One region of the Neorhizobium puerariae genome, then DNA from elsewhere that is predicted to be linked to it. Evidence: riboswitches for the same ligand, from Rfam matches in the RefSeq annotation. Region 1 holds a riboswitch; each other region holds the start of a gene.
What was found. A riboswitch is a leader RNA that binds a small molecule or an ion and turns the genes downstream of it on or off. The one in region 1 is predicted to bind cobalamin.

Region 1 (9,808 bases):
GCCGAACGCATACAGCATGCCATGGCTCGACTGGGCCACCGAGGCGCCGATCATCAGGACGTGCAGATCGAGCCGCTTCAGAGAACTCGGCTGCAGCGTCTTTTCGGTCCCCGGGCGCACCGCCGCCCGCCCCAGTCTTGGCGCCGCGAAGGCAGCCGCGACCGTCAGCAGGAAACCGGCCGCCATGGTCAACGGAACGACATGAAAGCCCCAGATGCCGAGCAGTTCGCCGGCGACGAGCGTCACCGCCACGAAGCCGATGGAACCCCAGACACGCATCGATCCGTATGGAAAGCCCCAGCGGCGCACGCCGGTCACCGCAATCGATTCGACGATCGGCGCATAAGGGGCGAAGACCGCCGACTGGATGCCGATAACCAGCAGAACGGACCAGAAGTCGCGGGTGAGAACCATGGCCAGGGCCGTCAGCAGCGAAAACGCGCCGGACCAGGCAAGTATCAGGGTCCGCTCGTTCAGGCGGTCGGCAAAAAAGCCGGCGACAGGCGCTGCGAGAACGCGCAGCAGGAGCTGCATCGCCAGGACGATGCCGATCTCGTATTCCGTAAAGGCAAGCCCGGCGAGCCAGACGGGCAGATAGGGCAGAATGACGCCATTCACCCCTAGCGGCGCTCCGTAGGCAAGGGCGCAGCGCAACTGAAAGAACGGAGACGCGCCAGGCGTCTTATTTGCGGGAATCACGATTTCACGGGTAGGTTGCTGAAACTGTCAGCTTACCTAACACAGCCTCCCGGCCCTGCCTATGGCAAGAAATGGCAGTCCGGTACGCTTTCCGCAGCAGCCGCCTCAGGCTGCCTGCATGTCCTCGACGGACTGCGGCTTCGGCAGCGCCTTGATCTCGGCGGTCGTACCGATCTGCTGCCAGGAGATCATTTCGAGCGTTCCGTCGTGGTTCTCGGCAATCGCCGTGCAGCTCTCCACCCAGTCGCCCGTATTGACGTAGTGGATGCCTTCGATGTCCTCCATCACCGCGTGATGGATATGGCCGCAGATGACGCCGTCGACGTTGTTGCGGCGGGCCTCGTCGGCCACGACGCGCTGGAACTCGCCGATGAAGTTGACTGCGTGCTTGACCTGCAGCTTCGCCCAGGCGGAGAAGGACCAGTATGGCATGCCGAGACGGCGGCGGATCGCCGCCAGACCGATATTGATGACGATCGCCGCGTCATAGGCCCAGTCGCCGAGATAGGCGAGCAATCGGGCATTGCGCACCACGACGTCGAATTCGTCGCCATGGAGGATCAGGTATTTCTTGCCGTCGGCCATTTCGTAGATTGCACGTTCCGCCACCTCGATGCCGCCGAAATGGGTGCCCGGGAAGGAGCGCAGGAATTCGTCGTGATTGCCGGGGATGTAGACGATGCGGGTGCCCTTGCGCGCCTTGCGCAGAAGCTTCTGCACCACATCATTGCAGCCCTGCGGCCAGTACCAGTTCCGCTTCAGGCGCCAGCCGTCGATGATATCGCCGACCAGGAAGATCGTATCGGCTTCATGATAACGCAGGAAGTCGATCAGGAAATCCGTTCGGGCGGCCTTGGAACCCAGATGCACGTCCGAAATGAAGAGCGTTCTGAAATGCCTTGTATCCACTTGACCGGTCACGAAGTCATCCTTTCGCCGCCGCTTTTGGGATTTTCAAAATCAGACTCGTGTTTCAGGATGATGACAGGGCACTGGAAAAGCCCGCCCCGGCGCCGCTTCCGCAGCGTTCCGATTTCTGCCGCGGGCGCAAATTAGCTGCTGTCGCGCCCGGCCGATTGATGTATGGAGAACACTCCGCCTTTGGCCCATCAAGACACAAAAGACACGCCAGGAGACATCATGAACGCGCAGGACAAACCGAAACCGCAGACCCTGCCGGTCAGCGGCGATCTCGACGAGCAGGCGCTGTTCTTCCACCGCTATCCCCGGCCCGGCAAGCTGGAGATCCAGGCGACCAAGCCGCTCGGCAACCAGCGCGACCTGGCGCTCGCCTATTCGCCGGGCGTCGCGGCTCCCTGCCTCGCCATCCGCGACAATCCGGATGCGGCCGCCGACTTCACGGCCCGCTCCAATCTCGTCGCCGTCATCTCCAACGGCACGGCGGTGCTCGGCCTCGGCAATATCGGGCCGCTCGCCTCCAAGCCGGTCATGGAAGGCAAGGCCGTCCTCTTCAAGAAATTCGCCGGTATCGACGTCTTCGACATCGAGATCGACGCCGAAACGATCGAAGCCATGGTCTCGACCGTCTCGGCGCTCGAACCGACCTTCGGCGGGATCAACCTCGAAGATATCAAGGCGCCGGAATGTTTCGAGGTCGAGCGCCGCCTGCGCGCCAAGATGAACATCCCGGTCTTTCACGACGACCAGCATGGCACGGCGATCATCGTCGCCGCCGCGATCCTGAACGGGCTGGAGCTTGCGGGCAAGAACATCGCCGATGTGAAGATCGTCACGTCCGGCGCCGGCGCCGCCGCGCTCGCCTGCCTGCATCTCCTCGTCTCGCTCGGCGCGAAGAAGGAGAATATCTGGGTCCACGACATCGAAGGCCTCGTCTATGACGGCCGGAACACGTTGATGGACGAGTGGAAGGAAATCTACGCCCAGAAGACCGACAAGCGCGTGCTGGCCGACAGCATCGACGATGCCGACGTCTTCCTCGGCCTCTCGGCCGCCGGCGTGCTGAAGCCCGAACTGCTGGCCCGCATGGCGCCGAAACCGCTCATCATGGCGCTTGCCAACCCGACGCCGGAAATCATGCCGGAGCTGGCCCGCGCCGCCCGCCCGGACGCGATGATCTGCACCGGACGCTCGGACTTCCCGAACCAGGTCAACAACGTCCTGTGTTTCCCCTACATCTTCCGCGGCGCGCTCGATTGCGGCGCCCGGACGATCAACGAGGACATGAAGATGGCGGCGGTCAAGGCGATCGCAGCCCTTGCCCGCGAGGAAGTCTCGGATGTGGCGGCAAAAGCCTATTCCGGCGACACGCCCGTCTTCGGCCCGGACTACCTCATCCCCTCGCCGTTCGATCCGCGCCTCATCCTGCGCATCGCGCCGGCCGTGGCCAAGGCCGCCGCCGAAAGCGGCGTGGCGGCGCGGCCCATCCAGGATTTCGACGCCTATCTCGACCAGCTGAACCGCTTCGTCTGGCGCTCCGGCTTCATCATGAAGCCGATCTTCACCGCCGCCAAATCGGCCGAGAAGAAGCGGGTCATCTTCGCGGAAGGCGAAGACGAGCGCGTGCTGCGCGCCGCCCAGGTCCTGCTCGAGGAAAAGACCGCAACCCCGATCCTGATCGGCCGCCCCTCCGTCATCGAGGCCCGGCTCAAGCGTTTCGGCATCCGCATCCGGCCGGATGTCGATTTCGCCGTGGTCAACCCGGAAGACGATCCGCGCTACCGCGACTATGTCGACGACTACTTCGCGCTGGTCGGCCGCAGGGGCATCAACCCGGAAACGGCCCGCACCATCGTGCGTACCAACAACACGGTGATCGGCGCGCTTTCCGTCAAGCGCGGCGAGGCCGATGCGCTGATCTGCGGCGTCGAGGGGGGCTACGACAGGCACCTGCGCGACGTCGACCAGATCATCGGCCGCCGTCCGGGCGTCTGCGCGTTCTCGGGCCTCAGCCTCGTGATCTCGCAGCGTGGCGCGCTCTTCCTGGCGGACACGTTCGTCAACTACAATCCGTCCGTCCAGGAAATCGCCGAGATCACCGTCCTGGCGGCCGAGGAAGTCCGTCGCTTCGGCATCGTCCCGAAGGCGGCGCTGATCTGCCATTCGAACTTCGGTTCACGCGATTCCGAAAGCGCGCAGAAGATGCGCAGCGCCCTCAAACTGGTGCGCGAGCGCGCCCCCGATCTTATAGTGGACGGCGAAATGCAGGCAGGTTCGGCCCTTTCCGAAGCCGTGCGCAAGCGGGCCATGCCGAACAGTTCACTGACCGGCGACGCCAACCTGCTGATCTTCCCGAACCTCGACGCCGCCAACATCTCGCTCGGCATCGTGCGGAACATGACCGATGCCCTGCATGTCGGCCCGGTCCTGCTCGGCGCGGCCATGCCGGTGCACATTCTCTCTCCGTCGGTGACGTCGCGCGGCGTCGTAAACATGGCGGCGCTCGCCGTCGTGGAAGCATCGCAGCCCAATCTTGATGTTAATTCTTAAATCCTGACAACAGGCATCTGAAAATAAACGGTAATTTACACCAATATCTATCGCAGAACTGAAGCAGCTGCGATAGTCCGTGGTGACTGCCTTTATCATATTGTCAACCGGCCTCGTCCATGATGCGATCTGCCAATCGGAGAGAAAGCCGGATCATGCCTGTGCTTCGCGGCCTGTTGATCGCCCCGCTTCTGCTTGTCCCCGCCGCAGCCGCCGCACGGGATATCGCCACCTGCGCGGCCCTTTACCGGCAGCTCAACAATGCGCCGCAGATCATCGGCAATACCGGCGAGATGCGGCGTTTCGCGCAGGAACTCAGCCAGCAGAACAGCGATATCCGCATGCTCAGGATCGAGATGCGCCGGGCCGGCTGCAGTACGGGCAGCGTCGTTACCCTCGGCAATGCGAATAGCGAGGTCTGCGAGGAAATGCGGCAGGCCCTCGACACGCTGGAGCAAAGCCGCGACGCGCTGACGGCCGAGCGAAACAACGCCCGGCAAATCACGAGGCCTTCGGAGGAGCGCAACGCCATCCTGACGGCGATCCGCGCCAACAACTGCATTCCATCCGACGTGGAGGAGGACCACAAGGAAAGGCTGAAGGTGCAGGGCCTCGAACTGCCGGGCAAAGAGCCCTATTCCGGCATCACCCACCTGCATACCGGCGAACCGCAGCGGCAGCAGGCGGCGCCGGCAGCCGAGCCTTCTCCTCCTCCGGAACGTCCCTACGATCCCAACAGGAAGGTGCGCATGGTCGGCCCGACATTCCTGCCCGAGGAAAACATCGATCTGGCCCATCCGAAATCGAGCGGGCCTCAGCCGCAGCAATGAAGCGCGAAGGCGGGGCGCGATCTTGCCGGTCTGCGCCTTACGCTTTCGGCCCTCGTTTCATGATGTCGCCGGCGCAAGATCGCTGCGCATTCCTGTGCGCCATGCTTCAGCGCGCCTGCCACCGATCATGGAAGACCAGATCTTCGAGCGGCAGGCGCTGACGCCAGCCTTTGAGCGCGAGTTCCGGTTCGGCGTAAAGCCGGTCGACGTAACCGAGGCAGAGCCAGGCGACGATCTCGACGCGCTCCGGGATGCCGAGCAGGGCCCGCACGTCCCGGTCGTGAAAGATGCTGACCCAGCCGACGCCGACGCCTTCCGCCCGCGCCGCGAGCCAGAGGTTCTGCACGGCGCAGACGGCCGAGTAGACATCCATGCGCGGATTGTGGGTGCGGCCGAGCACCACCGGCCCCGCCCGGTCCGGATCGCAGGTGACGCAGATCGACAGCGGCGCCTTGCGGATGCCTTCGAGCTTGAGGCTGCGGTAGAGATCGCGCCGTTCCTGCGGAAACATCTCCGCCGCTTCGTCATTGGCGCGAGAGAATGCCGCCCAGGCGGCCTCCCGCACCGCCGCGTCGCGGATCAGAATGAAATTCCAGGGCTGCATGAAGCCCACCGACGGCGCCGCATGCGCCGCGCGGAGCAGCCGCATCACCAGGTCGTCCGGCAACGGATCGGGAAAAAACTGATCGCGCACGTCGCGACGCGTCTCTATCGCCCTGTAGACCGCGTTCCGCTCGGAGGTTGAAAATTCGCCCGCAGGCGCAAGGGCGTGTGCAGAAGGGTCCGGTCGCATCGTCTATCCCCAACAATGCAGCGCTCGCGCTCGCCCGTCCGGGGGTGAGGCACGAACTCCAAAACCTTCCGCCGTCCGCGCGGTCGGTCCATCTCGTCAGGCCGGTCTTCTGACTTGGCTTCGTCCACTTCCGCCGCAGCCTTCCCGGGCAAGCCCAGTGGCATCGATTTGCGGCCAAGCATCCGCCTTACAGCGTTGGGCACGTTCCGGCTTTCCACCGGATTCCCGATTCTCCTGCGATAGGCAGGCACCTGACCGGGCGTTTATGCCTCCGCGGCGCGCAGGATTCAAGCCGCCGATACGACGGGGAAATAGCGCACATAGGCGAATTCGTCACCGGACGGCGACCAGTTGGGCGAATTCATCGTGCCCTGCCCGCCGAAGAGATCGAACAGGGTCTCGACATTGCCGCCGTCCATGTCCATCAGCCGGACACGCACCTGCCTGTCGCGGGGGTGATCGAAGACATCGGCGTCGTAGGAGATGAAGACGATCTTGTCACCCTTCGGTGATGGATGAGGAAACCAGTCGCCATAATCGCTTTCGGTGATGCGCTCGGCCGTCCCCCCGGCGGCCGGCACGCGCCAGACCTGCATGAGGCCCATGCGGCTGGAATTGAAATAGATCCATCTGCCGTCCGGCGAATAATCCGGCCCGTCGTTGCGCCCCTCCCCGAAGGTCATCCGCTTCTCCTCGCCTCCCTCGACACCGACCGTATAGATATCGAAGACGTCGTTGCGGATGCCGCAATAGGCAAACCTCTTTCCGTCCGGCGACCAGCCATGCCAGTAGGACGGCAGGTTTTTCGTGACCAGCTTCGGCGAACCGCCTTCGGCCGGCAGGACATAGATGGCCGACTTGCCGAACCCCGCCTTGTCGGAAATCGCGATCAGCGAACCGTCCGGCGCGATGCCGTGATCGTTGTTGCACTGCCGGGCAAAGCCGGTATCGACGGGTACGGGACCATTGCCTCCATCCGGTGACAGGCGATAGATCAGGCCCTCGCTGTTGAGCATCAGGTAGCGACCGTCCGGGGACCAGTTCGGCGCCTCGAACAGCGCCCCGGTCTGCCAGACGACCCGGCTTTCGCGGGTACGGATGTTGAATATCTCGACCGAGCTGCGCAGCGCCATGGGTTTCCTCCCTATCGGTCCCGGAACCGGTTGGTGATCGGATAGCGCCGGTCGCGGCCGAAGTTCTTCCGGGTTATCTTCACGCCCGGCGGCGCCTGACGTCGCTTGTATTCGGCCAGATAAAGCAGATGCTCGACGCGGTGCGCCGTCGCCAGGTCATGGCCCCGCGCGACGATCTCCTCAATGCCCATTTCCATCTCGACCAGACATTCGAGGATGTCGTCGAGAACGGGATAGGACGGCAGCGAATCCTGGTCGGTCTGGTTCGGCCGGAGTTCCGCCGACGGGGCCTTGGAGAGGATATTTTTCGGGATCACCTCGCCCGCCGGCCCGAGCGCCCCTTCCGGCAGATGTTCGTTGCGCCATGCGGCAAGCGCGTAGACCTGCATCTTGTAGAGGTCCTTGATGGGGTTGAACCCGCCGTTCATGTCTCCGTAAAGCGTCGCATAGCCAACCGACATTTCCGACTTGTTGCCGGTCGTCACCACCATGGAGCCGAATTTGTTGGAGATCGCCATCAGCATCACGCCGCGTGTCCGGCTCTGCAGGTTTTCTTCGGTTATGCCCTCGTCCGCACCATCGAAAAGTTCGGAAAGCGCCGACGAAAAACCCTCGACCGGCTCGGCAATGGGCACGATGTCGTAACGGCAGCCGAGCGCCCTGGCGCAATCCGCGGCATCCCTGAGCGACGTTCCGGAGGTAAAGCGGTAGGGCAGCATGACGGTTCGCACCCGTTCCGCCCCGAGCGCATCGACGGCGATCGCCGCGCAAAGCGCGGAGTCGATGCCGCCGGACAGGCCAAGGACCACCGCCTTGAAGCCGTTCTTGTTGACGTAGTCGCGGAAACCGAGCAGGCACGCCCGATAGTCAGCCTCCTCCCTTTCCGGAATGACGGCGACCGCCCCGTCGACGCAGCGCCAGGTATCGTGGATCTTCGTCCACTCGCTCATCGTGACCGCCGGTTCGAACTGTCCCATCTGGAAGGCGAGCGTCCTGTCCGCATTGAAGGCAAAGCTCGCTCCGTCGAAGACAAGTTCGTCCTGGCCGCCAAGCTGCGCCGCATAGATCATCGGCAGGCCGGTCTCGATGACCTGTTTCAACACCACCTGATGGCGGATATCCACCTTGCCCCGATAATAGGGCGAGCCGTTCGGCACGAGCAGGATTTCGGCGCCACTTTCTGACAGAGTATCACAAACACCGAACTCGCCCCAGATATCCTCGCAGATGGGAATGCCGAGGCGGACGCCGCGAAAACTCACCGGCCCCGGCATGTCTCCGGCGACGAAGACGCGCTTCTCGTCGAATTCGCCGTAGTTCGGCAGGTCGACCTTGTCGCGGATGGCGACGATCCGCCCACCGTCGGCCACCGCGACCGAATTGTGCCGGCCTTCCTTGCCCTGGCGGGGAAAACCCACGATCACCCCCGGCCCGCCATCGGCGGTGTCTCCTGTAAGCTGTTCCACGGCCGACAGACAGGTTTTCAGGAAGGCCGGCTTCAGGACGAGGTCTTCGGGCGGATAGCCGGAGATGAAAAGTTCGGTGAAGAGAATGACATCCGCCCCCTGGCGGGCGGCATCCCGGCGCGCCTCGCGGGCAAGCGCCAGATTGCCGGCAACATCGCCGACGGTCGGGTTGAGCTGGGCGACGGCGATGCGGAACGTCTGGCTGATGTCCTGGGTCATGGCCACGATTTAGCGCCGGGTACCAGACGCGGCAACGTGCGCCCCGGAATTTTTATGGTGTTATTTTTACGGTGTTTCAGACGGATGCCGGGCGATCACCCGGATAATGCGGCACGCCATCCTCGGGAATGTCGTAGAAATCCCCCTTGTCGGCGCAATAGATATGCTCCCCCATGACAAGCCCGCTCGGCTGGTCGAATGCGCCGGCCATGATCGAGATCTGCTCGGTTCCATCGGCATACCAGAACAGGGCGGAACCGCATTCGGAACAGAAGCCGCGCCGGGCCATATCACTCGCCCGATACCATGAAAGCTTCTCCTCCCCTTCGAGGCGCAGGTTCTGGAGCGGCACGGCCGTCGCGACATAGAAAAGCCCCGTCTGCCGGCGGCATTGCGAACAATGACAAGCCGTCACCGTCCGCAAAGGCCCCGTCGTCTCGAACCTGATGGAGCCGCACAGGCACCGGCCGCTGTTCTTCCGCTTCACGGAACTCCTCCCTCTCAAAAGCCCGCATGCAGTCTTGCGGGTGCCGCAGCGGAGGTCAAATCGATTTCTCTCATCCCAGCTTTCAGCGGCGGCCCATAAACGAAAAGGCCGGCAGCGATGCCGGCCTTTTCTTCGATCACGAATGCGAAACGGCTCAGCCGTTCACGACGAGACGCTTTTCGTCGCGGCCGCTCTTCATCCGCTCGGCCAGCAGGAACGCAAGTTCCAGCGCCTGGTCGGCATTGAGCCGCGGGTCGCAATGGGTGTGGTAGCGGTCCTGCAGATCGCCCGCAGTCACCGCCCGGGCACCGCCGGTGCATTCGGTCACGTCCTTGCCGGTCATTTCCACATGGATGCCGCCCGGATGCGTGCCTTCGGCGCGATGGATCTGGAAGAAGCTTTCCACCTCCGACAGGACACGGTCGAAAGGCCGGGTCTTGTAGCCGTTCAGCGTGATCGTATTGCCGTGCATCGGATCGCAGGACCAGACGACCTTCTTGCCTTCCCGCTCGACGGCGCGGATCAGCTTCGGCAGGCTTTCCGCGACCTTGTCGTGGCCGAAACGGCAGATCAGCGTCAGCCGGCCCGCTTCATTGGTCGGGTTCAGGGCGTCGATCAGCTCGATCAGATTGTCCGGCTGCAGCGACGGACCGCATTTGAGGCCGATCGGGTTCTTGATGCCACGGAAATATTCCACATGCGCATGGTCGATC
Region 2 (9,808 bases), on a different contig from region 1:
ACCGCTAATGTTCCTTCTTGCATTTTTCGCGCTGATCGTGGAGCGCATCTTCGGATACCCGGACTGGCTTTTCCGGCGTATCGGCCACCCGGTCACCTGGATCGGCAAGCTGATATCCCGGCTCGATGCCGGCTGGAACCGCGAGACCGACGATTTCGCCGCCCGCAGGCGCATGGGCGTGCTGGCCCTGGCTGTTCTGCTGGGCGTGACGGCCGCGGCCGCGCTGATGGCGGAACGCGTCCTGCTCGTCCTGCCGTTCGGGCCGATCCTGCTGGTTCTCGCCGCGGCCAGCCTGCCCGCCCAGAAAAGCCTTGAAAGCCATGTCGAGGCCGTCGCCGATGCGCTCAGGAAGGGCGGGCTCGAAGCAGGCCGCAAGGCGGTTTCGATGATCGTCGGCCGCGATCCTGAAAAGCTCGACGAGGCGGCCGTCTGCCGCGCGGCGATCGAAAGCCTGGCGGAGAATTTTTCCGACGGCGTCGTGGCTCCGGCTTTCTGGATGGGTGTTGGCGGGCTTGCGGGCGGCGCGGCCTACAAGGCGGCCAACACCGCCGACAGCATGATCGGCCACCGCTCCCCCCGCCATGAAGCCTTCGGCTGGGCGGCGGCGCGGTTCGACGACCTCATCAACCTGCCGGCCTCGCGGCTGAGCGCGTTGCTGTTCGTGATGGCGGCCTTTTTCATCGACCGGGCTTCGCCGGGAAATGCGATCAGGGCCGTGCTGCGCGATGCGAGGCATCACCGCTCGCCGAATGCCGGCTGGCCGGAAGCGGCGATGGCCGGTGCGCTCGGCATCGCGCTCGCCGGCCCGCGAAGCTATGGCGGGCAGATGATCGAAGCGCGGTTCATGGGCGAGGGCGGCCGCCCGGAACTCACCCGCGACGACATCCTTCGTGCGCTGAAACTCGCCCGCGTGGCGGATGGCCTGCTGATCGGCCTCTTCGGCCTTCTGGCGTGGATCATCTGGCAAGCGTGAGCAGTCCATCGAGATCGAGGTGCCTTTCCATGTGCGCTGCCAGCCGGTCGAGCACGTCGTCCACACCCGCCTCGTAGTCGAGACCCGACGCCGGGCCGCCGAGCCGCGTCAGCCAGGCGGAGCGCTGCCGGTCATCGGCGAACAGGCCATGCAGATAGCTGCCCCAGACCTGGCCGCCGGCCGACGTCGCGCCATCCGCAGATCCGCCCCCGACCGTAGCGAAAGGCCGCGCGCAATCCGGCCCCGCCGTCCGGCCCACATGCATCTCGTAACCGGACAGGGAAATGCCGTCGAAACTGGTGCCGGAGACCGCCTCCAGCCGCTTGTCGCCGGAAAGCACCGTCTCGACATCGAGCAGGCCGAGCCCCTCGACAGAACCCGGAGGCCCTTCGATCCCCTCCGGATCGGAAATCCTCCGCCCCAGCATCTGATAGCCGCCGCACAGACCGAGCACCCGCCCGCCCCTCCGCGCATGCGCGGCGATATCGACGTCGAAACCCGCGTCCTTCAACGCTGAAAGATCGGAAATCGTCGCCTTCGATCCGACCAGCAGGATCAGATCGCAATCGCCGGGAATGGCCTGCCCGGCCCGAACGCGGAGAAGCTCCACTTCCGGCTCGGCCTCCAGCGGATCGAGATCGTCGAAATTGGAGATATGCGGCAGGATCGGCACCGCGACGCGGATCTTGGCACCGGGTTTGCAGGCGGAAGGACCGTTCAGGCCAAGCGCATCCTCTGCCGGCAGGCGGGCGGCATCCGCAAAATGCGGCAGCAGCCCGATCGACCGCCAGCCGGTCAGGTCGCCGATCATCCGCATGCCTTCGGCAAACAGCGCCGGATCGCCGCGAAAACGGTTGACGACAAAACCCCGGATCATCGCCGCGTCGTCCGGCGAAAGCACCAGCTTCGTGCCCGCGAGGCTGGCGATCACGCCGCCCCGGTCGATATCGCCGATCAGCACGACCGGCACATCCGCCGCGCGGGCAAAGCCCATATTGGCGATGTCGTTCTGGCGGAGGTTGATCTCCGAAGCACTGCCTGCCCCTTCGACCAGCACCAGATCGGCCTTTGCCCGCAGCAGCTCGAAACTTTCCAGCACGCGCGGCATCAGCTTCGGCTTGAGGTGCTGATATTCGGCGGCCCCGGCATTGCCTTCGACCCTGCCCTGAACCACGACCTGCGCGCCGACATCGCTCTGCGGTTTGAGCAGTACCGGGTTCATGTGGACGCTGAGCGGCACTTTCGCGGCGCGCGCCTGAAGCGCCTGCGCCCGGCCGATCTCGCCGCCATCCGCGGTCACCGCCGCATTGTTCGACATGTTCTGCGGCTTGAAGGGCAGGACCCTCAGTCCGCGCAGCGTGAAGGCGCGGGCAAGCCCAGCCACGACCAGCGACTTGCCCACATCCGAACCCGTTCCCTGAAACATCAGCGCCCGAGCGAAACCGATCGCGGCCATTGTTCAGAACTCGATGCCGGCCTGAGCCTTCACCCCGGCCTTGAAATGATGTTTCACCAGCGTCATCTCGGTGACCATGTCGGCCGCCTCGATCAGCGCCGGCTTGGCATTGCGGCCGGTCACGACCACATGCAGGTCCGGCCTGCGGGCCTGAAGCGCGGCGATCACCTTGTCCAGGTCGAGATAGTCGTAGCGCAGCGCGATGTTGAGCTCGTCGAGGATGACGAGCCCGATCGTCTCGTCCGCCATCAGGTCGAGCGCCTTTTCCCAGGCTTTTTCGGCGGCCGCGATGTCGCGCTGCAGGTCCTGGGTTTCCCAGGTGAAACCTTCGCCCATCGTATGCCACACGACACGGTCGCCGAAGGTGGCCAGTGCGGGCTGCTCGCCGGTCGACCAGGCACCCTTGATGAACTGCACGACGCCGACACGGCGATTGTTGCCGAGCATGCGCAGCGCCAGACCGAAAGCGGCGGTGGACTTGCCTTTGCCGGGACCGGTATGGACGATGAGAAGACCCTTTTCGAGGGTCTTCCCGGCCACTTCCGCATCCTGAACCGCCTTGCGGTTCGCCATCTTGGCGCGATGGCGTTCGGCGGATGTTTCGTCGATCTCCTTCACCGCGAAGCCAGCTCCGTGGAAGAACGCACGGCAACATCCTCGCCGGCGCGAAATCTTTCGCGGATCACGCCGGCAAGCGTGCCCAGCGCCGCCCAGAAAACCAGGTTCGTGGCATAGACCGCATTGACGAAGCGGGCGTGCAGTTCGATCGGCACGGCCGTTTCATGGCTTGGCGGCAGCGGCGCGCCGACAAGATGCGGCGCGATCAGCAGAACGATCGCCAGCGCCGCCAGCACGGCCGAGCGCGTGTAGGCAAGCAGGCCGAGGCCGGCGGCCGTGCAGACGGCTGTCGAAACCCACCAGATCTGGCGAGGACCGAGTTCCGCCGCCGGCATGCCCGGCAGTTCGGGCGGCAGCCCGAGGCCGGGGGCAAGGCTGACGGTAAGGAAACCCGCGATGCCGAACAGCAGGCCGCCGCGCCATCCTCCGAAACCGCCCAGCGCTTCCGCACCCGCGATCATCACGAGGCCGAAACCGATGGCGGCCAGCACGTCCGCGGCCGCGGTGTAGATGAAACGCTCGAAACCGTCCGCCGGCATCCACGCTTCCTCGTCGTGATGATGGTCCGCAGCGGCCGGCGCCGTTGCACCGGCAGCCGGCGCAGCCTCGTGGCTGTGGCCGGCTTCGGGAGCGGCGTTTTCATAGGTCTCCGCCTGCAGGATCAGCGGGACGGTGGAGAAGCTCTGCATCACGGTCAGCAGCAATCCGGACAACAGCCCGGCGATCACCGCCGCAAAGACGATGTTACGAAACAACGACATGGGAAACTCCCCTTAGTGGCAGGGGAATGCGAAGGAATGGCGCGAATCGTGCGCGGCGTTATGCACGACTTCCATATGCGAGAAGCCGACGAAGCCGACGACGAAAAGGCCCAGCAGCGCCGTCATGCTGAGGGGAATGATCTTCGAGGTGGAAACGCTGACTGCGGTGGCAGCAGATTTCGTAACCATGGTTATGTCCTTTCACCCTCCACCCGAGGGTCGTTCAAGTTTCCAGTCGCCTCTGGCAGGTCTCCTGGCTCGCGGATCAGGCGCCCTCGCCCGCCTTCCCGGATCGCTCCAGTGGCATGATGGACGAAGACTTTCCGCTTACAGTTGCGGGGGCAGCCGCGGGCTGGACGGCAGGAGCCGTCGCACCGCATTCCCTCTCAAGGCCCGTTCGGGCACCGTAGGCAGGGTCACTATAGACGAATTTGCCGCACGGGCAATCGCCTTTGCGACGCCTACCGTCTCCCCCGCCGTCTCCCCACTGTCTCCATTGACACGGGCCTGCGACCGGGCGTAGTTGAAGAAAGACGGTCCTTTTCCGGCAACGGAAGGGGCTAAGAGAGAATGCGGTGCGATCCTTCTATCCGGATCAATGCCGCGGCTGCCCCCGCAACTGTAGGCGGCGAGCCATCTGCCGAAAAGCCACTGGAGCGATCCGGGAAGGCAGGCAAATGGCGGCGACCCGCGAGCCAGGAGACCTGCCGTTTGGACAACAAGGCTCGCCGGGCGGGGTGCTCCGGAGAGGTTCGCTCATTCACCGCAGGCGGCTTGCCCCTCCTGTTCCGCGCCCCGATCTTGAGATATCCCGGCGGTAACGCGGCCAGACGATGAGTGACGAGCACAGGAACGATCCCGATATCGACGTGACGATCTTCGTCTGCACGAATTGCCGCGACGAAACGGATGGCGACGTGCGTCCGGGCGTGGCGATGATCGAGGCGCTGAAGGCTGCGGCAGCCGGCAGGCCACTTGCCGTCAGGCCCGTCACCTGCCTCGCCAATTGCGAGAAGAGCCCGAGCGCGGCCTTCAACCACCGTTCCGGCTGGTCCTATGTGTTCGGCCATCTGTCGCTTGAAAACGTCGAGGATATCGTCGCCGGCGCGATGATGCTCGCCGGCGACGAGCGCGGTTTCCTTCCTCTTCGCGGCCGTCCCGCCTGCCTGCGCGGCAAGGGCATGACGGCCCGCATTCCCCCCTTCCATCATCACGAGGACATGCCATCATGACCGTCTCTTTCGGCCGCGTTCCCTGCACCGTCGTCACCGGGTTCCTGGGCGCCGGCAAGACAACGCTGATCCGCAACCTGATCGAGAAGCTGGACGGCAAACGGCTGGCGATCATCGTCAACGAATTCGGCGATGTCGGCATCGACGGCGAGGTGCTGAAGGGCTGCGGCATCGAGAGTTGCCCGGAAGACAACATCATCGAGCTCGCCAACGGCTGCATCTGCTGCACCGTGGCCGACGATTTCGTGCCGGCGATCGACCAGATCCTGTCCCGCGAACCGCGCGTCGACCATATCCTCATCGAAACCTCCGGCCTTGCGCTGCCGAAACCGCTCGTCCAGGCCTTCCAGTGGCCGGATGTGAAGGCGCGCGTGACCGTGGACGGCGTGGTGGCGGTGGTGGACGGCGTCGCGCTGGCCGAGGGCCGGGTCGCCGACGACCACGACGCCCTGGAAGCCCAGCGCGAGGCCGACGGTTCGATCGATCATGACGATCCGGTCGAGGAAGTGTTCGAGGATCAGGTCGCCTGCGCCGACATGATCGTGCTGACCAAGACCGATCTTCTCGACCAGGCTTCGCTCGCCGCCGCCAAGGGCCGCGTTCAGGCGCATCTGCCGCGGGCGGTGAAAATCGTGCCTGCCGCAAACGGCGCAATCGATCCGGGCGTGCTGATCGGCCTCGGCCTCGCCGTCGAGGACGACATCGAGAACCGCAAGACCCATCACGACGACGAGCTGGACCACGACCACGACGATTTCGACAGTTTCGTCGTCGACCTGCCGGCGGTGGCGGATGCCGAGGCGCTGGCCGCGCGTATCTCCGAGACGGCGGAGGCAGAAAACGTTCTGCGCATAAAAGGCTTCGTCGAAGTCGCGAACAAGCCGATGCGCCTGCAGGTCCAGGCGGTAGGATCGCGCGTGAACCATTATTTCGACCGTGCCTGGGGCGCGAACGAAACCCGCCGGAGCCGCCTCGTCGTGATCGGCGAAAAGGGCATCGACCGCGCGGCGATCGAAAGGATGCTGGCCGCCTGACAAAGGCCCGTAGAGAAAAGGCCCGCAGAGAAAAAGGAATGCACATACTCGCCACCACATCGTCGTCACTGGACGACCTGATCGAACCGGTCGACCTCAACCAGTCGCCGGCCGATGTGGTGGTGCTGTCCTTTTCCGGCAGCGACCTGAACGGCGTGGCCGCGGCATGGGCCGAAAATCGGCCGGACCTCGCCCTCACCAACCTCTCCGACCTCCGTCACCCGATGTCGGTCGATCTGTGGCTGGAAAAGACGGCAGTCCATGCCAAGGTCATCCTCGTCCGCATCCTCGGCGGTTATGACCGCTGGGCCTATGGGGTGGACGAACTGTCGCGCCTGGCGAAGCGGAACAGGATCGCCCTGGCCCTGCTCCCCGGCGAATGCAGCATCCGCGACGAGCGGCTGGCCGGGGCCTCGACGGTTTCGGAAGAGGTGCTTGCCGGCATCCTCGCCTGTTTCCGCGAGGGCGGGCCGGACAACATGCGGCTGCTCGCCCTTCGTCTTGCCGCACTGGCAAAAGGCGAAACGAAAGCCCTGGCGCAAGCGCTGCCGATGCCGAAAACCGGTTTCTACAGGCCGGACCGGGGTATCGTCGAGGCCGACGACCTGCTGGCCGGCTTCGCATCCGGCGCGCCGCGCCTGCCGATCCTCTTCTATCGTTCCATGCTGCTCGCCAACGATGCCGCGCCGGTCGATGCCCTGTTCGAGGCTTTGGCGAAGCGCGGATTGGCACCGTTGCCGATCTTCGTCAGCGGCCTGAAGGATGCGGATGCCGTCGCCTTCGTCGAACAGGCCGTAACAGGCCTCAAGCCCGCCGCGATCATTACGACGACGGCCTTTGCCAGCAGCACGGACGACAAGGGCGAAACGATCTTCGACCGGGCTGGCGTGCCGGTCTTCCAGGCGGTCGTCGCCACGACCCGCCGCGAGGGCTGGATGGAAGGCCGCCGGGGGTTGAACCCCGCCGATCTCGCCATGCATGTCGTCCTGCCGGAACTCGACGGCCGCATCCTGGCAGGCGCGATCTCCTTCAAGGCAGGCGAAAATTCCGCCAGTCTGGTCAACCGGCCCGAACCCGACCGGCTGGAACAGGTGGCCGACCGCATCGCAGCCTTCCTGCGCCTGAAGCTTGCCGCGCGCGCAGAACGGAAGATCGTCATCCTGATGCCGGATTATCCGGGCGCACCGGGCCGCACCGGCTATGCCGTCGGGCTGGACGTACCGCAAAGCGTGCTGTCCATGTTGCGCGCGCTTTCCATAGCCGGCTATTCCATCTCCGGCATTCCGGCGACCGCGCGAGACCTTCTCGACCTGCTGGACCGGAGAACCGGGGCCTATCCGCTTTCCGCCTACCGGCCGGCGGCCGGCGCCGAAACCGCCTGGGGTCCGCCGGAAACCGACGAGAATGCGGAAGACGGCGTCTTCCACTTCCGGGCCGCGCAATTCGGCAATGTCACGGTGGCGCTGGCGCCCGATCGCGGCCGCAACGCCGACCGCCGCGCCGATTACCACAGCCCCGACCTGCCCCCGCGCCATGCCCTGATCGCCTTCGGCCAGTGGATGCGCGATACGCTTGAGGCGCACGCGGCGGTGCATGTCGGCGCGCACGGCACGCTCGAATGGCTGCCGGGCAAGACGGTGGCGCTGTCGAAGGATTGCTTCCCGGAAATCGTCACCGGCGGCCTGCCGGTCGTCTATCCCTTCATCGTCTCCAATCCGGGCGAGGCAGCGGTCGCCAAGCGGCGGATTTCCGCCGTCACCATCGGCCATCTGCCGCCGGTCCTCACCGGCGCGGGCCTTTCGGAAGAGCAGAAGAGGCTTGAGCTGCTGGTCGACGAATACGCCCAGGCCGACGGTCTCGACCGCCGCCGCCGCGACCGGCTGGCAAAGCTGATCGTCGAAACGGCCCGCGAGACGGGGCTGGCCTCCGAAGCCGGCGTCTCCCGCGACGACGATCCGGATACGGCATTGGCCCGCGTCGACGCCTTCCTCTGCGACCTCAAGGATTTTGCCATCAAGGACGGCCAGCACATCTTCGGCGAGGCAGCGGACGGCGACGACGACCCGTTGCGCCTTGCCAGTGCGCAAACCGAGCGGCAGGCCCTGCTCGATGCGCTGGATGGCGGGCATATCCGCCCCGGCCCCTCGGGCGCGCCGGCGCGCGGACGCCGCGACGTGATGCCGACCGGCCGCAATCTCTTCGCCAGCGATCCGCGCACGCTGCCAACTCCGACCGCGTTCGAACTCGGCAAGCGGGGCGCCGACGAAATTCTCCGTCGCTACTGCCAGGATCATGGCGACTGGCCGAAAAGCCTCGTCTTCGACCTCTGGGGCAGCGCCTCGCTCAGAAGCGGCGGCGAGGAGGTGGCGCAGGTTCTGGCCCTGATAGGCGCAAAACCGGTACAGGATGCGGCAACCGGCCGGGTGACGGGCATCGAGGTGCTGCCGCCGGCGAGCCTCGGCCGCCCGCGCGTCGATGTGACCTTGCGCATTTCCGGCCTGTTCCGCGACATGTTTTCGGCGCTGATCGCGTTGCTGGATGCCGCGATGCGCGCCATCGCCGCCCGGGAGGAAGCGCCGGGCGACAATCCGCTTGCCGAGGAGACGCGGAAACGCGGCCATGTGCCGCCACGCATTTTCGGTTCGGCGCCCGGCACATACGGTTCCGGCCTGGAAGAAAAACTCGCCGATGGCACCTGGGATCGGCGCGAGGAGCTCGGCCGTCTCTACCTCGACGCCACCAGTCATGCCTTCGGCGGAGCGGAAGGCATGACGTCGATGGCTTCCGGGCGCTTTGCCGAACGCGTGCAGGATGCCGACCTGCTGGTCCATACCGGCGACGATCCCGGCCGCGACCTTCTGGACGGCTCGGCCGATGTCGCCTTCATCGGCGGCTTTTCGGCGGCGGTGGCTGCACTCGGGGGGAAGGCGGATGTGATCGCCCTCGACACGACAGACCCGCAGAAGCCGAAGGCCCGCTCGATTTCCGAGGCCGTGACGCGCGTCGTGCGCGCCCGCGCCATCAACCCGCGCTTCATCGCCGGCCAGATGCGCCACGGCCCGCGCGGTGCGGCAGAACTGGTGGAGACCGTCGACAGGCTGATCGGCTTTGCCGAAACTACCCATGCCATACCGCAATCGCTGATCGACGCCACCTACGACGCCTATCTCGGCGACGAGGCAGTGCGGGATTTCCTGCTCTCCCAGAACCCGGAGGGCGCGCGCTACATGGGCGAGCGTTTCCGCTCGGCGCTCCGCCGAGGTCTCTGGCATCCGCGCCGCAACGCGGTTGATGCCGAGCTCGAAATGCTGGCCCGGGAATGCAAGCGGGGAGAAGTCGCATGACCGCGCTCCCGCTCGACCACGAGGCTCTGGACATGAGACGCGGCGCCTGCCCGGCGCTTTCCACGCCGATGATGACCGGCGACGGGCTGCTTGCCCGTGTTGCCCTGACGGATACGATCACGCCCGCGCAACTGGCGGAGCTTTGCCGCCTGGCCCGGAGGCACGGCAGCGGAATGCTCGATATTTCCGCCCGCGGCAATCTTCAGGTCCGGGGCCTGACGGAAACCTCCGCGCCTCTTCTGGATGCCGATGTCCGCGCCCTGAACCTGCCCTTGCGCGAGGGGCTTGCCGTGGAGACGCCGCCGCTCGCCGGCATGGACGATGCCGAGATCGCCGATCCGTGTCCGCTCGCCGAAGCGATCCGGCAGGGCGCCCGCGGTATCGGGGGAC
Region 3 (9,808 bases), on a different contig from region 1:
CCGGAATCGAGGAAATCACCGACGGGACGCTGTCGATCGACGGGCAGATCGTCAACGACCTGCCCGCTTCGAAACGGCATCTGTCGATGGTGTTCCAGTCCTATGCGCTCTATCCGCACATGTCCGTGCGCAAGAACCTCGCCTTCGGCCTGCAGAACCTCAGGATGGACAGGGGCGAGATCGACCGGCGCGTTTCCGAGGCGGCGCGTATCCTGCAGATCGAGCCCTTGCTCGACCGCAAGCCGCGCCAGCTTTCGGGGGGACAGAAACAGCGCGTGGCGATCGGCCGTTCCATCGTGCGGGAGCCGAAGCTCTTCCTGTTCGACGAGCCACTGTCGAACCTCGATGCCGAATTGCGCGTGCAGATGCGCGTGGAACTGGCGGCGCTTTACCAGCGGCTCAGGACGACGATGATCTACGTCACCCACGATCAGGTCGAGGCCATGACGCTCGCAAGCCGCATCGTCGTGATGCGCTCCGGCCGGATCGAACAGGTCGGTACGCCCGAGGAGCTTTATACGCGCCCGGCCAATCTGTTCGTCGCGGGCTTCATCGGTTCGCCGAAGATCAACAGTCTCGCCGCCACGGTGAGCCGGGGCGGCGGTGGCCCGTCGGTCCGGATCGCGGATTTCGCACCCTTCAGCCCGCCGCCGCTGGAGCGTGTGGATGCCGGCATGACGATCTGTGTCCGGCCCGAAGCGGTCAAGGTGGGGGCGGGCGACATCACCGCCGAGGGCACCGTGAAACTGGTCGAATATCTCGGAAGCGAAACGCTGGTCTATATCGGCCTGCCATCGGGCCAGACGCTGCTCCTGCACGGCCCCGTCATGGACCGGCCCCGGCAGGGCCAGAGGATTACGGTCGGGATCGATCTTGCCGACATGCATTTCTTCGATGCAAACGGCGAGCGGGTGGAGCCTGTCGTCTTGAGGGAGACCGCCTGAGATGAAAGTCGCCATCGTGGGCTGCGGCTCCCGGCACCAGATGTTCCGCGATGCGATCACCGGCCCGTTTTCCGACCGGCACGAACTCGTGGCGCTCTGCGACAGCAATCCCAAACGGCTTGCCTTGTCGGCGGAGGCCGTGCCGCGGCGCAATGGCAACGGGGTGGCGACCTATCTCGCCGGGGACTTCGACCGTCTGCTGGCCGAGCAGGCGCCCGACGCCGTCATCGTTTCGACGCCGGACCATCTGCATGGCGATTATATCGTGCGGGCGCTGGAGGCGGGCAGCGACGTGATCTGCGAAAAGCCGCTGACCATCGACCTTGAGACGCTCAAGCGCATCACCGACGCGCAGGCGCGGACGGGCCGCAGGGTCACGGTGACCTTCAACTACCGTTATTCTCCGGCCCGCACGCAGGTCTACGACCTGCTGGCCTCCGGCATGATCGGGGACGTGGTGGCGGTCGATTTCCGCTGGTATCTCGATCGGGTGCACGGCGCCGACTATTTCCGCCGCTGGCACCGGCAGAAGGACAATTCCGGCGGCCTGCTCGTCCACAAGTCGACCCATCATTTCGATCTGCTGAACTGGTGGCTGGGCACGCGGCCCGAGGAGGTTTTCGCGTCGGGACGGCGGGCCGTCTACCGGCCGGAGACGGCGGCCGGCATGGGGCTGACGGATTACGGCCCGCGCTGCGCGACCTGCGCGGATGCCGAAAAATGCGACTATCGGCTGGATCTGGAAAGCGACGACAACATTCGCCGTCTCTATCGCGAGGCGGAGGACGAGGACGGCTATTTCCGCGACCGGTGCGTCTTCGATCCGTCGATCGGCATCGAGGATACGATGCAGGTCCACATCCGCTACGCCAGCGGCGTCAGCGCCAATTACACCCTCACCGCCTATGCTCCCTGGGAGGGGCTGGAGGTGGAGTTCCACGGCACCCGGGGGACGCTCCGCCACAGGCATGTCGAGAAGCACGGCATCCTCGGCGGCAAGGGATCGCTGGCGGACGTCGAGTGCATGTCGACCACCCTGCATCTTGCCGGCGAGGAGCCGCGCGAGATCGACGTTGCCACGGGCAAGGGCGCCCACGGCGGTGCGGACCCGGTCATGCTCGGCTACATCCTTGCGCCGGACAGCATGCCCGGGGAAACGCGCGGGCGTGCCTCCGATCACGTCGCCGGCGGCTGGTCGATCCTGACCGGGATAGCCGCGAACGAGGCGATCGCCACCCGCGGCGTCGTCAGCATTCCGGCGATGCTGGCCAGGCACGGGATCAGGCTGGGCTGACGCGACATTCGAAGCTGTGGAGAATGAGGCGTCCGGGTTCGCGGATGCCGCTGTCTGCATTCCCGTTTCGTCCTTTCATCGATGAGCCGTCGCGACCGGGAACAAGGTTGGGATTTGTGCGGTCGCAATGCCTGCGGCGGCTGGACAAGTTCCCGCAGGTTCCGTATCAACGACGCGCTACGGTTCTGCATTCGCAGATGAAAAGGGAACGCGGTGAGGTCTTCGGGCCGATTCCGCGACTGCCCTCGCAACTGTAAGCGGCGAGCCTTTCATCAAGGCCACTGATCTCGACGGGATCGGGAAGGGGATGAAAGGCGCCGGAGCCGCAAGTCAGGAGACCTGCCGTGGCGAGACCAGTGATTACCGGACGAGGTGTTCCGGCAGGGAGACTATTGTGACGTCAGCGATCTTGTCGCTCGCCATCCTGATGCAAGCCATGTGCACGGCCTTGCACAGTCCTGCCTTTCATCCCGGCATCGCCGTATTTTTCGAAAGGACAGGACATGAAACCCGGCTTGCTTGCAGCCCTCTTCGCCACTCTTCCGTTCGCGGCCCTGGCTGCGCCGACGAGCTATCCGCTGACGCTTGAAAACTGCGGCACCGAACTCCGCGTCGAGAAGGCGCCGCAACGGGCCGTCGGGCTTGGCCAGAACAGCACCGAGATCATGCTGATGCTCGGCCTTGCCGACCGCATGGCCGGCAGCGCCGTCTGGGTCTCGCCGGTCCTGCCCGAGCTTGCGGCGGAAAACGACCGGGTTCACCGCATCGCCGACAACACGCCGAATTTCGAAGCGGTCGTCGCACGCGAGCCGGACTTCATCGCCGCGCAATTCCTGACGTCCGTCGGTCCGCAGGGGCGGGTCGGCACCCGCCGGCAGTTCGCCGATCTCGGCGTGCCGAGCTACATCTCCCCGACCGACTGCGTGGTGACCGATAACACGCGCTCGGACGGCACCCGCAAGCAGATGCTGACGATGGACCTCCTCTACCAGGAGATCGATGAACTCTCCCGCATCTTCGACGTCGCGGATCGCGGCGAGGCGCTGATCGCTCAGCTGAAGACCCGTGAAGAGGCCGTCAGAAGGCGCGTCGCGGACCGGGCGGACGATGTGGGCCTCGTCTACTGGTTCTCGTCGGCGGATGTCGCGGGCGATGCCTGGGTCGCCGGGAAGAACGGCGCTTCCGGTTACATCACCAAGGTTCTCGGCGCCCGCAACGTCATCGAATCCGAAGAGGAATGGCCGCTGGTCGGCTGGGAGACGATCGCCGCCCGAGACCCCGCCGTCATCGTCATCGGCACCATGGACCGCCGCACCCAGGGGGCGGACGATCCGGCCGTGAAGAAGAGGTTTCTCGCTACGGACCCGGTTGTCGGCAAGCTGGACGCCGTCGAGAAGGGACGGATCGTCGAGATGGACGCCCAGGCGATGAACCCGACGATCCGGACGATCACCGGCCTGGAAATCGTCGCGGACGCCCTTGAGCGCTTCGGATTGCTGAAGTGAGACGATCGCGCTTTGGAGCATGGACGGCCGGCATCGCGGGCGTTTGCCTCGTATTCTCCGCCCTCTTCGTCGCAATCGCCGCTGGCGTGGCGATCGGCGAGATGACCATTCCGATGGAAACGACGATCGGGGCGGTGACCAACCGCCTCGGCCTGACGGATATCGCGCTGCCGCGCATCCAGGAAGCGGTCATCTGGGACTACCGGCTGTCGCGCTCCCTGGTGGCCGCTTTCTGCGGGGCAGGGTTGGCGCTTTCCGGCGCGATCCTCCAGTCGCTCCTGCGCAATCCTCTCGCCGAACCCTATGTGCTCGGCATTTCCGCCGGCGCGTCGACGGGTGCGGTCGGCGTCATGCTGCTCGGGTTCGGCGCGGGGGCGATCTCGCTGTCGGCCGGGGCATTCGCCGGTTCGCTGGCGGCCTTCGTTTTCGTGGTGCTGCTTTCCAGCGGCCGCCAGACGGCGGACCGCACGATTCTCGCGGGCGTGGCCGCGTCCCAGCTCTTCAACGCGTTGACATCCTACATCGTCTCGACCTCGGCCAACGCCGAACAGGCCCGCAGCGTGATGTTCTGGCTGCTCGGCAGCTTCGCCGGCGTCCGCTGGCCGGAGGTCGCACTTTCGGCCTCCGTCGTCGCGGTCGGCCTCGTCGTCTGCATCTGGCATGCGCGGGCTCTGGATGCCTTCACCTTCGGGGAGGACGCCGCCCGGTCGCTCGGGATCGCCGCCCGGCGGGTGCGTGTCGTCCTGCTTCTTGCAACCGCGCTGATGACCGCCACCATGGTCAGCATGGTGGGGTCGATCGGCTTCGTCGGTCTCGTCATTCCGCATGCGGCGCGTTTCGTGGTCGGTCCCGGCCATATCCGGCTGCTGCCGGCCTGCGCCCTGGTCGGGGCGTTGTTCATGGTGGTCGCCGATATCGTCTCCAGGATCATCATCGCTCCGCAGGTTCTGCCGATCGGCGTGGTGACCGCGCTTGTCGGCGTGCCGTTCTTTTCCGTCATCCTCTATCGGGCAAGGAGGGGTGCATGACGCTTGCAGTTTCCTGCGTCCGCTGGCTTGCGGGCAGAAGAGTGATCGTCGACGGCGTGACGGTTTCCGTCGAGCCGGGCCAGACGCTCGGATTGATCGGTCCCAACGGGTCCGGCAAGTCGTCGCTGATCCGGCTGCTCGCCGGGCTCAGGGCGCCGGCCTCCGGCGAGGTCGCCCTCGAAGGGCGATCCATGGCGGGATTTGGTCGTCGCGAACTTGCCCGCCGCGTCGCCGTGGTCGAGCAGCACTCCGTCACCGAGGCGAATGTCACGGTTCTCGACGTCGTCCGCCTTGGACGTACGCCGCACCGCTCGGCGCTGTCGCCATGGACCGGCGAGGACGACAGGATCGTCACCGAAGCGCTTGTCCGTGTGGGACTGGAGGACCGGCGCGACCAGTTCTGGCATACGCTGTCGGGCGGCGAACGCCAGCGCGTCCAACTGGCGCGGGCGCTTGCCCAGTCGCCGTCCTTCCTCATCCTCGACGAGCCGACCAACCACCTCGACATCCAGCATCAGATCGACATCCTGCGGCTGGTCGCCGAACTCCCGCTGACGACGGTCGTGGCGATCCACGATCTCAATCTGGCGGCCCGGTTCTGCGATGTGGTCGCCGTCCTGTCCGGCGGTCGCCTCGTTGCCTCCGGACCGCCGGCCTCGATCCTGACGGAAGACCTGATCGCCACCGTCTTCGGTGTCCGGGCGCATGTCTCGACATCGCAGCACCACAGCCGGCTTCACATACAATTCCTGATGTAGGCAATTCCTGATGCAGGGTTTGAAAATGCAGAACTGGTCGGTCAAGGACGACATTCGCGAATACTGGACCATCCGGGCGGAGACCTACGATCTGAGCCCCGGCCACGGGATCGCGAGACTTGGGGAGATGGATGCCTGGAAACGGCTGATCACCGGGCATCTCGGGGAGGCCGGAGGCCGCAACGCGCTCGACCTTGCCTGCGGCACCGGCGTCATGACCATGCTGATGCACGATCTCGGTTTCAACGTCACGGGCCTCGATTTCACCGAGGCGATGATGGCCAAGGCCCGCCGCAAGGCGGAGCGTGCGGAAGCGCCGGTCAGGTTTCTGACGCGTGACGCCGAGGAGACCATGGAACCCGATGCCGGCTACGATGTGATCGTCGCCCGCCATCTCGTCTGGACCCTGGTCGATCCCGGGAAAGCGTTCCGGGAGTGGTTCCGTATTCTGAAACCCGGCGGGCGCTTGCTGATCATCGACGGCGATTTCGTCCGCAAAAGCTGGCTGGAGCGCCTGGTTCCCCTGCTCGACCGCATTTTCGGAAAGCCGCAGGACGGGCACAGCCTGCTGACGCCGGAACAATGGCGGGCTCACGACAGCATTGTCGAAAGGGTCCATTTCAGCGGGGGCGTCCGGTCCGGCGACGTCAGGGGGCTTTTCGAGAGGGCGGGGTTTGAAGGCCTGAAGGTCGACACCGGCCTGAGCGACATCCGGAAAAGCCGGGGCATCGGCCGGATGTCCCGCAGTGGGCTCATCTCCACGCTGCAGCACAGGTTTGCGATATCCGGGGAGAAACCTCTCGCCTAGATGCCTCTCCCCGCACCGGAGGGCGTCGGAGATTTCTTCGGGCTGCTCGGAATCCATTCGATCGGCGGGTATGTCTGGTGTGCGTTCGTCGGTGCGACGGTCGCCCATGCGATTGGAGCGACGGGCTGCGGTGCCGTATCGCCCGTTCGCCTGGTGCTGGCGGGCGTCGCGCTCTCGGCCGTGCTCGGCGGGATCGTGACCGCCTTCATCGGCGCTCCCATGCTGATCCTCCTTGCCCGTCGCAAGCAGGCGAGAGGACTGTGAGGCACACGGCAATGGTCGAGGGCGGATGAGGACGCGGTCAGCCGCGCGATGGAAGCCACCGTCGTATCGGAACTGGCCGGCCGGCTTCTGGACGAGCTTTCAGGCGGGCAACGCCAGCGGGTCTGGGTTGCCATGGCGCTCGCGCAGGAAACACCGATCCTGCTGCTCGGCGAACCGACCTCCTACCTGGACATCGCGCACCAGATAGAGCTGCTCGATCTTCTGGCCGATCTCAACCGGCGGGGACGCGCCATCGTCGCAGTCCTGCACGATCTCAATCAGGCCTGCCGCTACGCGACGAACCTGATCGCGATGAAGGCGGGATCGGTCGTCGCCGAGGGCAGGCCGGCGGCCATAGTGACGGAACGATTGGTGGAAGACGTCTTCGATATCCGATCGATGATCATTCCCGATCCGGTCACCGGGACGCCGCTGATCATCCCGAGGGGCAGGCCGGCGCCCTAGGCGGTGGGGAAGAGCACCAGACGCTGGCGCGGGTCCGGATCTCGCCATTTCCCGCCCGCGTGAAGCATCCCGAGCGATCTCGCGCGGAAAAGCGGACCATCGGCGGCAAAGCCGCTGGAATGTTACGGGATCTGACCTGTAGAAGTCTTGGAGACGAACGAGTCGGCGCCGTCCCGGCCGAGAGAAAATATACTTTTGGCATTTTGAAATATGATATATCAAAAGTGCCGCCAGCGCCAGATGCAGGGAAGAGCCGTCCGCGTGAGAAATGTATATGTACTTGCCCTGATCGCATATGCGGCCTTTTCCGTGACCGACGCTTCGGTCAAGGCAACGGGTACGCATTTGTCCGTCTTCGAGATCGCGTTCCTGGTCAATGTCTTTTCGGGCCTGACCCTGCTTCTCACGCGCCATCCCAACGAACAGTGGCGGGATTTCTGGCGTATCGACCGGCCCTGGGCCGTGCATGGGCGCGCGGTCTGCGGCGTGGTTGCAAGTCTTTGCGGCGTCTATGCCTTTACCACCATACCGCTCACCCAGTCCTATGCGCTGATCTTCCTGGCTCCGCTGTTCGTGACCATCATGTCCGCCCTCATCCTGAAGGAATCCGTGGGTCCCTGGCGCTGGTCGGCGGTTCTCGTCGGTTTCGTCGGCGTGCTTCTCGTCGTCAAGCCCGGTTATCAGGCCTTCGAATGGGGCCATCTTGCCGCGATCGGGACCGGACTGGGCACCGGCACCGCGGTGATAATCCTGCGCGGGCTGGGCGGGCGGGCAAAAACGACCAGCATCCTCGGCATGCTGATCAGTTACCTGCTCGTTCTGAACGCGATCATGATGATATTCTGGGGCATGCGTGTCCCGACCCTGCGGGAGTTCGCGCTTCTGGGGCTGGCGGGTATCAGCTACGGCCTGGGCCAGTGGGCGTTCATTCTTGCCGCGCGTTATGGAAATGCCAACCAGATGGCGCCGATGCACTATTCGCAGCTTGCATGGGCGGTGCTGTTCGGCGTGTTGATTTTCAATGAGTATCCGGACGCGCTTGCCCTGCTGGGCATCACCGTCATCGGCGGTGCCGGTCTGTTCACGGTGGTCCGCGAAAAGATCCGGCGCGAGCGCGCCCCGCGGAAGGCCGAGGCCCGCAGCCACGCGGATTTTTCCTGAAAAATCGAAAAAGGGAGAGGAGCACATTGCGCCGCCCAATATTTGATATATCATGTATTGAGAAATCGGACTAAACGTCGGCGGGGAGGCAGGCAAATGACGGGAACGGTTCTGGGTGTCCTCGCCGACGACCTGACGGGCGGGATGGAAACCGCGGCGATGCTGGTTGCGGAAGGCATCGACTGCGCTTTCGTGACCGATCCCGACATGGTGGAGGCATCAGGTCCCGCCGAGGCGATCGTCGTCGCTCAGAAGACCCGCGTGATCGCGCCCGGGGATGCGGTGTCCAGGACGGAGCGGGCCGCCCGGGCTCTCCTTGCCCGGGGCGCACGGCAGTTGTTCTTCAAGTACTGCGCCACGTTCGATTCCACGGACAAGGGCAATATCGGCCCCGTGGCGGATATGCTGATGCGGGTGACTGGCGCGCCCGTGACCGGTTTCTGCCCCTCGGCGCCAGGACTGAAGCGCACCGTCTATAACGGCCATCTGTTCCTCGGCACCGAACTCGTCTCGGAATCGCCCAAGCGCTACGATCCGCTGACACCGATGACCGATCCCGACCTCGTGCGCGTGCTGCAGCGTCAGACGGCGATGAAGGTCGGATTGCTCGACCATCCCGTGATCGACGCGGGCGGCGCGGCACTCGAAGGGGCGGTTGCGGAAAAGGCCGGGCAGGGCATCCGCTATTTCATCCTGGATACCATCCATGACAGGGATCTGGACCGTATCGCGGCGCTGACCTCCGATTGGAAACTGATGACCGGAAACGCCACGATCGTGCAGCATTACCCGCCGGTCTGGCGGGCGAGGGGCCTGCTGTCCGCCCCGCCGCATCGTCGAGTGTTGCCAGCTGTCAACGGCAAGGGCGTGGTGCTGTCCGGCAGTTGCGCCGAGCGCACGCTGGAGCAGCTTGCGGATTTCGAAAAGGCCCATCCGGTTCTGCGCATCGACCTGACGGCGGTCGAAAGCGCGGCAAGCGCGGTGGCGGCCGCGCTTGCCTGGGCGATGCCGAAGCTTGAAGACGGGCCTGTTGGGATATCCACGTCCGCAGCCCCGGAAACGGTGGCGGCGGCCCAGGCCCGGTATGGGCGGGATGGCGCGGCGGCGCTGGCGGAACGCATCGTCGGCGATCTTGCCGTCGCCTTCAGGAGCGCGGGCGTACGCCGCTTCGTGGTGGCGGGCGGCGAGACCTCCGGCTCGGTCGTCGAACGGCTCGGTATCCGCAGCCTCATGGTCGGCCCCTATGGCGGGCCGGGCATCGGCGCGGCGGTCACCGAGGATGCCGATCCGGTCGCCCTGTGTCTCAAGTCCGGCAAGCTCGGCCCGGTCGATCTCTTCGCGCGGGCGCTCGCCTCCATGCAGAATCCGGAGAATGCGGCATGAGTGAACTGGAACTGCGGAAATCCGTCCTCGATGTCGTCGCGAAACTTGAGGAAAGGGGCTTCAACCACGGCAGCAGCGGCAATGTCAGCGCCCGCATCGGTGCGGACATCCTCATCACCCCGACCGGCGGCAACAGCGCCACCATGACGGCCGAAGGGCTGGTGCGGCTGGATGCCGAAGGCAGGACCGTGGGCGAGG

Region 2: another riboswitch for cobalamin. It lies ahead of ACFFP0_RS31885 (DUF1636 family protein); the one in region 1 lies ahead of bluB (5,6-dimethylbenzimidazole synthase).
Region 3: another riboswitch for cobalamin. It lies ahead of ACFFP0_RS07045 (ABC transporter substrate-binding protein); the one in region 1 lies ahead of bluB (5,6-dimethylbenzimidazole synthase).

Annotation. Positions count from the first base shown of each region.
Region 1 covers NZ_JBHMAA010000036.1:45,187-54,994, forward strand. The annotation lists gene ACFFP0_RS27465 (MFS transporter) at 1-699, opposite strand, end outside; gene ACFFP0_RS27470 (UDP-2,3-diacylglucosamine diphosphatase) at 805-1,620, opposite strand; gene ACFFP0_RS27475 (NADP-dependent malic enzyme) at 1,840-4,167, shown strand; gene ACFFP0_RS27480 (hypothetical protein) at 4,323-4,997, shown strand; gene bluB (5,6-dimethylbenzimidazole synthase) at 5,104-5,790, opposite strand; cobalamin riboswitch at 5,873-6,060, opposite strand; gene ACFFP0_RS27490 (TolB family protein) at 6,078-6,917, opposite strand; gene ACFFP0_RS27495 (NAD+ synthase) at 6,935-8,608, opposite strand; gene ACFFP0_RS27500 (GFA family protein) at 8,685-9,095, opposite strand; gene ACFFP0_RS27505 (class II 3-deoxy-7-phosphoheptulonate synthase) at 9,250-9,808, opposite strand, start outside.
Region 2 covers NZ_JBHMAA010000077.1:174,860-184,667, reverse strand. The annotation lists gene cobD (threonine-phosphate decarboxylase CobD) at 1-2, opposite strand, end outside; gene cbiB (adenosylcobinamide-phosphate synthase CbiB) at 8-973, shown strand; gene ACFFP0_RS31905 (cobyric acid synthase) at 957-2,429, opposite strand; gene cobO (cob(I)yrinic acid a,c-diamide adenosyltransferase) at 2,433-3,047, opposite strand; gene ACFFP0_RS31895 (CbtA family protein) at 3,044-3,808, opposite strand; gene ACFFP0_RS31890 (CbtB domain-containing protein) at 3,821-3,997, opposite strand; cobalamin riboswitch at 4,035-4,232, opposite strand; cobalamin riboswitch at 4,326-4,534, shown strand; gene ACFFP0_RS31885 (DUF1636 family protein) at 4,642-5,040, shown strand; gene cobW (cobalamin biosynthesis protein CobW) at 5,037-6,074, shown strand; gene cobN (cobaltochelatase subunit CobN) at 6,113-9,418, shown strand; gene cobG (precorrin-3B synthase) at 9,415-9,808, shown strand, end outside.
Region 3 covers NZ_JBHMAA010000008.1:348,141-357,948, reverse strand. The annotation lists gene ACFFP0_RS07055 (ABC transporter ATP-binding protein) at 1-944, shown strand, start outside; gene ACFFP0_RS07050 (Gfo/Idh/MocA family protein) at 946-2,238, shown strand; cobalamin riboswitch at 2,402-2,599, shown strand; gene ACFFP0_RS07045 (ABC transporter substrate-binding protein) at 2,742-3,743, shown strand; gene ACFFP0_RS07040 (FecCD family ABC transporter permease) at 3,776-4,771, shown strand; gene ACFFP0_RS07035 (ABC transporter ATP-binding protein) at 4,768-5,529, shown strand; gene ACFFP0_RS07030 (class I SAM-dependent methyltransferase) at 5,540-6,337, shown strand; gene ACFFP0_RS07025 (hypothetical protein) at 6,338-6,601, shown strand; partial or broken gene ACFFP0_RS07020 (ABC transporter ATP-binding protein) at 6,608-7,066, shown strand; gene ACFFP0_RS07015 (DMT family transporter) at 7,328-8,227, shown strand; gene otnK (3-oxo-tetronate kinase) at 8,324-9,610, shown strand; gene ACFFP0_RS07005 (class II aldolase/adducin family protein) at 9,607-9,808, shown strand, end outside.